Regions from separate parts of the Pseudoalteromonas sp. NZS37 genome, predicted to be linked through region 1. Evidence: predicted binding sites of a transcription regulator. Region 1 holds the regulator's gene; each other region holds the start of a gene.

What was found. Region 1 encodes sigma-54, which starts transcription at its own class of promoters, with help from an activator protein. Its sites were predicted from a motif close to GTTGGCACGNNNNTNGNNT; they were not measured.
Region 2: the regulator sigma-54 is predicted to act here: its motif matches at 1,251-1,269, upstream of I6F47_RS09800 (DUF2726 domain-containing protein).
Region 3: the regulator sigma-54 is predicted to act here: its motif matches at 1,787-1,805, upstream of I6F47_RS09560 (BON domain-containing protein).

What each region holds. Positions count from the first base shown of each region.
Region 1 covers NZ_JADYXL010000001.1:491,907-495,192, reverse strand. Annotated here, with positions in the region: gene rapZ (RNase adapter RapZ) at 1-446, opposite strand, end outside; gene ptsN (PTS IIA-like nitrogen regulatory protein PtsN) at 465-917, opposite strand; gene hpf (ribosome hibernation promoting factor) at 922-1,209, opposite strand; gene I6F47_RS02235 (RNA polymerase factor sigma-54) at 1,235-2,734, opposite strand; gene lptB (LPS export ABC transporter ATP-binding protein) at 2,804-3,286, opposite strand, start outside.
Region 2 covers NZ_JADYXL010000004.1:326,899-330,184, reverse strand. Annotated here, with positions in the region: gene arcB (aerobic respiration two-component sensor histidine kinase ArcB) at 1-39, opposite strand, end outside; gene folE2 (GTP cyclohydrolase FolE2) at 272-1,192, shown strand; gene I6F47_RS09800 (DUF2726 domain-containing protein) at 1,309-1,905, shown strand; gene mtnN (5'-methylthioadenosine/S-adenosylhomocysteine nucleosidase) at 2,028-2,735, shown strand; gene I6F47_RS09790 (cobalamin biosynthesis protein CobD/CbiB) at 2,736-3,286, shown strand, end outside.
Region 3 covers NZ_JADYXL010000004.1:281,627-284,912, reverse strand. Annotated here, with positions in the region: gene I6F47_RS09570 (tRNA1(Val) (adenine(37)-N6)-methyltransferase) at 1-304, opposite strand, end outside; gene srmB (ATP-dependent RNA helicase SrmB) at 380-1,606, shown strand; gene I6F47_RS09560 (BON domain-containing protein) at 1,879-2,199, shown strand; gene I6F47_RS09555 (mechanosensitive ion channel family protein) at 2,972-3,286, opposite strand, start outside.

The sequences.
Region 1 (3,286 bases):
CGAATAGATTCAGCGAGTTGATGAACACTCAAATCAGTCGTGTCTATCATAAAGTCGGCGCGGGTGATTAATACATCAAGTAATTCTTTTTCTTTTTTGATGGCTAAATCAAGAGGCAACGAGTCAATTGATAGTGGGTGTAATCTACGAGTTTCAGAAAAACGTTTGATCAATGTTTGATCGTCGCTATCTAAATAAAATAACGTAGGGTTTGCAAAACCTGGCAAGTATTCAAGAATATCGTTAAATTCATCTTGTTGTTTAGGGATGTTCCGCACATCAATGCTAACCGCAATTTTATCATAGCTATCAGACACACTGCGAACTAATGAAGGAAGCAAGTTAACTGGAATATTATCTACGCAATAATAACCTAAATCTTCTACAACGCGTAAAGCAACCGACTTTCCAGAACCAGAACGGCCGCTTATGATAATTAACTCCATTTAACACCCTTTATAAAACTATGATTGATTGACAATAACTTGGTAAAGCTCAGTATCTGATTTTGCACTGCGTAACTGTTTACAAAAATCTTTGTTGTTTAGTTTATCAGCAATGGTTGCTAGAGTCTTTAAGTGCTGCTGGTTATCGCCATCTGGTACGATGAGTGCGACGAAAATATCAACAGGGCGATTATCGATTGCATCAAAATTTATTGGAGTTTCGCTAACGAGTACTAAAGCCAAAGGCTCTTCTGCACCGCTCATTCTTCCATGAGGAATGGCAATGCCACGCCCTATACCTGTACTACCGAGTTTCTCTCTGCTCATTAAAGCATTAAGAATATCTTGTTGCGGTAAATACGGAAGTTTGTCGTGAGCAAGTTCGCTAATGAACTCTAAAATTCTTTTTTTGCTATTAAAAAGGACCGCAGCTTTGCTGCAGTCCTGGCATATAAGTGAGCTTAATTTCATCATATTAGTGTCGAGCAAGCTTCTCTTTGTGTTTAATTACTTGTCGATCGAGCTTGTCGATCAACGAGTCAATGGCGGCATACATATCTTGATGTTCTGTAGAGGCAAATAACTCAGCACCGCTTACGTGTATGGTGGCTTCTGCTTTTTGATTTAATTTTTCTACATCGAGAATGACATGAACATTATTAATATGATCAGAGTGTCTTTCTAGCTTCGCAAATTTGGTATTAATATAGTCTCTTAGTGAATCGGTTAATTCTACGTGACGACCAGTTAAGTTTAGTTGCATAAGCATTACCCTCTTTTTTTGCGTCTTAAATCAAACTTTTACGTTGATTTGACGGTGGAATAGCCAGAGATTCGCGGTATTTTGCGATTGTACGTCTCGCTACTTTAATTCCTTGCTCAGCCAATATATCCGCTATTTTGCTATCACTCAATGGTTTTGCTGAGTTTTCTGCTGCGATTAATTTTCGGATAAGCGCACGGATTGCTGTAGATGAACATTCACCACCGTTTTCGGTGCTTACATGGCTTGAGAAAAAATATTTAAGCTCAAATATACCACGGGGTGTGTGCATATACTTTTGGGTTGTTACGCGCGAAATTGTTGATTCGTGCATTTCTACCATTTCAGCAACATCATTTAAAACCATTGGTTTCATGGCTTCAGGACCGTGTTCAAAAAAGCCTTGTTGTTGCTTAACAATACAATTTGTTACTTTTAATAGCGTGTCGTTTCTACTTTCTAAGCTTTTAATAAACCATTTAGCTTCTTGTAAATGCGAGCGAATAAACTGGCTGTCACCACTGGATTTTACAGTGCGAGACATTGCCGCGTATTGGCTATTAACACGAATTTTAGGCATGCTATCTGGGTTTAACTCAACAACCCAGCGGCCTTTAATTTTTTTAACTGACACATCAGGAATAACATACTCAGATTCTTCTCTTACAATAGTATCTGCAGGTTTAGGGCTAAGAGTATGTATTAATGTCATTACTTCTTTAAGCTCTTCTTCTTTGAGCTTAGTTTTCTTCATTAATGTACGATAGTCACGAGCAGCTAATAAATCAATATGCTCGGTTAAAATCATTTTTGTTTCATTAATGTAAGGTGTTTCTTTATCAAACTGGTTAAGCTGAATACACAAACACTCTTGTAAACTACGTGCAGCAATACCAACAGGATCAAACAGTTGGATGCGTTTTAATACAGCTTCAATTTCATCAAGTTCGACTTCGTTATCATCTTCGTTTTCTTGATTAAAGCTTTCTAAAATCTCTTCGCAGCTTAGTGTTAAAATACCTGAATCATCGACGGCTTCTACAATAGCAATAGCAATAGCTTCGTCTGTAGGGCTAAATGGCGTTAGTTGTAACTGCCACATTAAATACTCATGGAGCGTTTCAGTAGAGGCACCTTGGTATATTGATTCGTCTTCAGGCATCGGACCCGATGATGCTGCTGGGGCGGCACTCATGTACTCATCCCAACTAACATCCATAGCCATGTCGTCACTTAGCGTGTCTTTTGCAAGTGCTTCACCACTATCTTGTTCGTATTCGCTTGGAGCATCATCGGCAGATGCGCTAACAGTTATGTCATCTGTATCTGCTTTTTGCTCGTTTTTACCTGCAGCGTCTTCTGAATAGTCTGCTTCTTCAACCTCTAATAGCGGGTTGCTGTCGAGAGCTTCTTGTATTTCTTGCTGGAGATCCAATGTACTGAGTTGCAACAAACGAATAGCTTGTTGCAGCTGTGGAGTCATTGTAAGTTGCTGGCCCATGCGCAGCTGTAGTGATTGCCTCATGTATCTCTAACAATCCTTTTATGTTGTTATAATTAATACTAGCAGATGCTTAAAGACATGGCGTAAATGTTACAGCCTAAATTGCTCGCCTAAGTAAACATCGCGTACTGTTTTATCATTTAATACGTGTTCTGGAGTACCTGATGCAATCAGCTCCCCATGAGAAACAATGTAGGCTTTTTCACAAACATCAAGGGTTTCTCTTACGTTATGATCGGTAATTAATACACCAATCCCACGATTTTTAAGATGTTCTATTATTTTCTTTATATCTAATACCGAAATAGGGTCAACACCTGCAAATGGTTCATCCAGTAATATAAATTTAGGATCTGCTGCCAGCGCACGTGCTATTTCAACACGACGACGTTCGCCTCCTGACAATGCCATACCTTGGCTATCACGAATGTGTTGTATGCTAAATTCATCTAATAATTTATCGAGAGTGTCTTCTCTAGCTTGTTTATTTAACTCTTTGCGCGTTTCTAAAATGGCCATTAAGTTTTGATAAACAGTCAGCTTTCTGAATATTGAAGACTCTTGCGGTAAGTA
Region 2 (3,286 bases), on a different contig from region 1:
AAGTACCCGAGCCCAAGGGCTCAAAGAATAATCGGTCATACGTAATTTTATCTCTTAGCTGTGTGCTTAAATATAAAGAAGGCAATGCGCATGTATAAACATGCCATTTTCCCAGATTTTAGCATTTTTCTCCTACTACTACCCATGTTGTGCGATAAAAACAGAATTTTTCATGTTTGATTTTGCTCATCTCTTAAACTCATCATTTCAGCAATAAATTATTTAGTGTAAAATGCCCCGCTTTATTATCTCCAAAATACGAGTAGCGCACATGCAAACCAATATGCCAGATATAGCAGACACTGCACCCGCTTTACAAACAGGTAAATTAGACTGGGTTGGCATGGGCGAAATCGAACTGCCATTTATTTTTGAGTCACGAGACTTATCTCCAGTTACAGTAAATGCCAAAGCTCGTGCATTTGTAAATTTGCATAAAGAAGATGCCAAAGGCATTCATATGTCACGTCTATTTTTAGCACTTGACCTGCTTTCAACTGAGCAGCAAGTCAATCCGCAAACAATAGCGCAAGCACTCGATACTTTTATAACTAGCCACGAAGGGCTGAGCGATAAAGCACAAATTGAATTTAAATTTGAATTACCGCTACGCCGTAAATCACTATTAAGTGGTAAAGCGGGCTGGAAAAGCTACCCAGTTGTACTTACCAGTACAATTGAAAATAACATTATTAGCTACGAGCTAACTGTAGATGTTACCTATTCTTCAACGTGCCCTTGCTCTGCAGCACTTGCGCGCCAGCTTATACAAAACGCGTTTAACGAAAAGTTTAACCAAGAAACCTTAAGCCAAAAAGATGTGCACGAATGGCTAGGCACTACACAAGGCATAGTCGCTACACCTCACTCGCAGCGCTCTATTGCCAACGTAAAAGTAAAGCTTGACAGCAATATTCAAGAATTTGACGTAGTGACTCTAATAAATACCCTCGAAGCTGAACTTAAAACGCCTGTACAAGCGGCAGTAAAACGCGAAGACGAGCAAGAATTTGCCCGTTTAAATGGTCAAAATCTTATGTTTTGTGAAGATGCAGCGCGTAAAATTAAAGCTTTATTAGAAACAGATAATTACAGCGATTACTGGCTGCAAATAAACCATTATGAATCACTCCATGCACACGATGCTGTAGCTATTGCGGTTAAAGGTATTGAAGGTGGATACAAAGCTTAATAGCTACATAGTTTTAGCTTTTATAAACAGTTGGTAATTATTTTATAACTCATACTTTTTAGGCACGTAAATTGCTTTATTTGAGCAGTGTCAATTTGTTGTTATGGAGTTACCGTATGGAATTCGCTTTATTATTAATTCTAGTATTAGTTGTCGGGGCTTCTGTTGTTGCGTCAAAATTTAATGACGATGGCGGAAACCCGTATCCTTTTACCCGCAAGCAAACTGTTTTTACGCAGGTTGAAGGCGCTTTTCTAAATCTTCTCGAGCGTGCTGTAGGCGATCAATATAAAATTGTTAGTCGCGTTAAGCTAATTGACGTTATTGACTGTAAGCAAGGTCTTTCTATTAAATCTAAACGTGCTGCTTTAGCTAAAGCTAAAAATAAGCAACTCGACTTTGTATTAATCGATAAAGAAAAACTAACTATTGTTGCGGCCGTTGACCTAGTTAACAATGCCAATAAAGATGGCCACAAAGCTCAACGCGACTGGTTTGTAAACGGTGCACTAGAGTCTGCGGGCATTCCACATATTCGTATGAAAGTTAAATCGGGCTACCGTCCTTCTGAAGTACGCGATGCAATTATGTTTAAACTTGGTAAGCCTGCAGCAACACAAACGCAGCGCCCTGTTCGTAATCGCTCACATAAGCCAGCGGTACTTTCACCTTCTCAAGCCAAAGCACAAACAACTGCTTTAGCTGAAATTTAAAAACCAAATTAAATACTCTCCTAAAAAGTATTTAAAGCGAGCTCATAAACAAGCTCGCTTTTTTGTTTTTTATTGCTAACTTCACGTATAATCAAGTGATTCAAACTCAGGAATTAAACATTATGAATGTTGGTATTATTGGCGCAATGGAGCCAGAAGTTAAAATTTTACGTGAAGCGATGCAAAACCCACATATTTTAACTAAAGCAGGTTTCACTTTTTATACTGGTGAATTGGCTGGTAACACAGTAACACTTGTTCAATCTGGTATTGGTAAAGTAGCATCAACAATTGCAACTACCTTACTGATTGATAACTTCAAACCTGATTGCGTAATTAACACAGGCTCTGCCGGTGGATTCGATCCTTCTCTAAGTGTTGGCGACGTAGTAATTTCGTCAGAAGTACGTCATCACGATGTAGATGTTACTGCTTTTGGCTACGAAATTGGCCAAGTACCACAAATGCCAGCAGGTTTTACAGCACACCCTAAATTAGTTGAAGCAGCACAACAAACAATCGAACAAATCAGTGATGTTAAAACACTTGTTGGCTTAATTTGTACTGGTGACACATTTATGTGTGACCCTGTGCGTATCGATAAAGCACGCAGTGATTTTCCTACAATGCTTGCCGTTGAAATGGAAGGCGCTTCAATTGCACAAACGTGTTTTACGCTTAACACACCATTTGTTGTAATTCGCTCAATGTCTGATATAGCAGGTAAAGAGTCACCACAATCATTTGAAGAATACCTAGAAACAGCATCAATCAACTCATCTAAAATGGTTGTCGCACTTTTAGAAAAGCTAACTGCAGTGTCTCTGTAAATGCTTAGCAATATTGTTCAAAACCACTTGGACTTTATTGCCTTCATACTAGCGCTCCTTGCTGAGCGCTTTATTCCCCTTATTAGCTGGTATCATCCTAATACAGCGTTAAATGCTGTTTTTAGTGCTATTGGCAAGCGCATATACAAAAGCAAAGAACCTAAAAGCTATCAATATTTGGCAGCTATACTCGCAAGCACGCTCATTTTAAGTGTCATTCTCATTATTGTAGTGCTACTACTCGAGTTTGCTTTTTACCCTGAATTACTCGCAGGTCTTATTTTATACTTATGCTTAGAAAGTAAGAGTATTGATAAAAAAGCACTTCGCATTGCAAAGCTAACTAAACAAAATCAAAAATCGACAGCACGCGAATTACTAAAACCACTGCTTGCCCGTGAAGTTAATAGGCTTTCATCTCCTGGTATTATTAAAGCATTAATTGAAAGCTTAATACTGCGCACTGCTCGATACTATTTCGTAGTTATATTTATATTTTTAGCCTTTGGCCCTATTACTGCCCTCGCCTATCGATTGCTTACTTTAATACA
Region 3 (3,286 bases), on a different contig from region 1:
TAACTTCACTACTAAAGCGTTGAATAGTTTGGTGCGTAATACTTATAGTTGGCCACGGGCTATTAGCTACATTTTGTAATGCTTGGGTATAGGCGCTTTCGTCAATTTCTACCGCAGTTATATCAAGCTCATTACTGCGCTGCTTACACATTAGTGCTAGTAAGCCGGTGCCGGTGCCTATATCAAGTAACGACTTTGCACCGCTTAAATTAGCCCATGCGCCAAGCAAAATACCATCGGTAGAAACTTTCATTGCACAGTGGTCGTGTTCAACTTTAAATTGTTTAAATACAAAACCAGACATTTTTTCACCTTTTCATTCACCAAGCGCAGCATAGCGCGTATAATCAGGGTAATTGTCCCTTATTTTAGACACTCTATGCAATTTTCTGAATTTGATCTTGATAACAAGCTACTCGATGCCATTAATAAAATGGGCTACGAGACGCCAACCAGCATTCAACAACAAGCTATTCCTGAAGCACTACAGGGGCGCGATATTTTAGCATCTGCGCCTACTGGTACAGGTAAAACAGCGGCATTTTTAATTCCGGCTATTCAGTACTTACTGGATTTCCCACGTCGTGACCCTGGTTTTGCGCGCGTACTCGTTATGACCCCGACTCGTGAGCTGGCTTATCAAATTCATGAACAATGTGAACTGCTAGCTAAACGCACACACCTAAAAATTGGTGTAGTAACAGGCGGTATTAACTACGGCACGCATAAAGAAATTTTTGAAAAAAATAACGATATTTTAATCGCCACACCAGGTCGATTAATGGAATACCTAGAAACCGAAAACTTTCATGCTGAACACGTAGAAATGCTTATTATTGATGAAGCAGATCGCATGTTAGATATGGGTTTCAAAAAAGAAATGAGCCGTATTTGTGACGAAGCTAAAAATCGTCGCCAATGTTTTTTATTCTCAGCAACACTTGAAGGTGACAGCGTAGAAAGGTTTGCTGAAAAAACATTAAACGACCCAGCTCTATTAGAAGCCGAATCGTCACGTAAAGAAAAGGCTAAAATTCACCAATGGGTACATTTAGCCGACGATTATCATCACAAACTTGAATTATTAGTTAATACGCTAAAAAATCCTGACGTAACTAAAGCGATTGTGTTTGTTAAAACTCGCGAACGCTTAGAAACATTGATTGGCGAACTTACAACTAATGATGTAAAAGCGGCGTGGTTACGCGGCGAAATGCCACAAGACAAACGTATGAAAGCCATGGAAAACTTCCACAGTGGCAAAACAAGCATATTAGTTGCTACCGACGTAGCTGCACGTGGTATTGATGTATCTGACATCAGCCACGTTATTAACTTTGATATGCCGCGTACTGCCGACGTATATGTACACCGTATTGGTCGTACTGGCCGTGCTGGTAAAAAAGGGATAGCAATATCGCTAGTTGAAGCACACGATATTGGTATTTTATATAAAGTAGAGCGCTACGTTGAACAAAAATTAAAACGCCGTGTAATTAGAGGTGTTGAGCCACAGCATAAAGAAGCTAAGCCACCAGCTAAAAAGCGTAAAGATCCAGTAAAAATGAAAGCCAAGAAAAAGGCTAAGGTTAAAAAGAAAAAGTAACCTAAAACATTTTTATACTAAGCCGACTTTTGTCGGCTTTTTAATGCAAGCCTTGCTGGCTCTGCTGTTTGTACCTGTTACATATGTAACCCAAGCATGTAACTCATACTCATTTAAATGTAATTTTTGCCCACCTGAATTCCCACTTAATAAAATTCCCTTATATTTCATAGCGTTAATATTGGCACCGAAATTGTAACTACAAAGATAACCTAGCCGATGGAATTTCCATATTGTGGCTGCACTATTCACCGTAATGTAAGGATTAAGTTATGAACCGCTTCAAGTTAACTATCGCTTTAGTATCATTTTGTTGTTTATTTTTATTAGCTTGCGCTACAAAAGTAAGTGCAGCAACCAACATGGCCGTAGTAAGCAGTGTAGCCACTCAACCTAACTTACAACAAGCTATCACCAACACCCTACGAACTAATCCTAACCTAGCGTTAAGTGATATTCGTGTGCAGGTAAAAAATGGTGAAGTAGATTTATACGGTGAAGCACAAACTGGTTTTCAGCGCGCACTAGCTCAAAAGTTTTTAGAAAATATGGATGGGGTTAAAATCATTCGTAATAAAATTAGCGTTATTTAATACGCACCACATAAACTTATTTGTATAACTAATTCATAAGCGCGGCTTGTTACTCCAACACAAGCTGCGCTTTTTTATACCCTGTTTAAGGCAAGTTTTGCTGAGCACAAAGATAAAATAAAACCTATGTAATGCAATTATTCCTCCCACAAAAGCGATAGATCCCATTAATACCAAACATACTAGTAGCTTGGCTAATAGAACAAGTTACGTCAGCATTAGTTACCATCCTCGTTGTAGTACAGCTATGTAAACAATTGAGCCAATAGATCGTTTGGTTACTGTTTAACTTATAAATATAAGCGCACAACTCTACGAACTTGTTATGCGTAAAAAGAGGCTAAAAATGACGCCCTAATTTTTACACTATTGCTTATATTCAGTCTTTGTAATGCTGAAGAAGAGTGATTTGGATTTGATGCTAGCGTGGCTATCTCTGATTTTTTTAGCCCTAAAATAAACTCAGTTAATATTGTAAAAGTTTACACTGTTTCTTCAGCCGATCGAGCGGGACTGAAAGAGGATGATTTAGTTATTGAAATAGATGGAAGCGTTATTTCAGAGTTTGCCGCAAAGGCAGTAAGGAAGTCGGTGGATAAATACTACTTTTACTTATTAAACACTCCTATATTCAATAAACATAACACTAGATATTTAAACTTTTAGCTAATAATCCGTTTATAAAAAACAACAGCGCATTTTTACTCTGTAAAAATGCGCTGTTGTTAAGTAACTATTTCCCAATGCTTTTGCCTAATGAGCTTTAACTAAATTACTCACTTTGGCTAGAGTCAGTACCGTCGCTACTGTCTTTATTTGGTGACTGCTGGCTTATTTTATCGCTAATCATAGCATCGAGTTTTTCGCCCCCTTTAATGCCAAAGTCGAGCGTACGAATTGGGAATGGAATGCTAATATCAGCTTCATCTAGTGCTTGCTTAACGGCAACTATACCTTTATGGCGTACCGTCATAAAGTCAGGCTCGCCTGGGTATTTAATCCAAAACCACACCAGTAAGTTGATGCTGCTGTCACCAAAGCCTTCAGCGTATACGGCGGTTTCATCTTTGCGTATTACAAAGTCAAA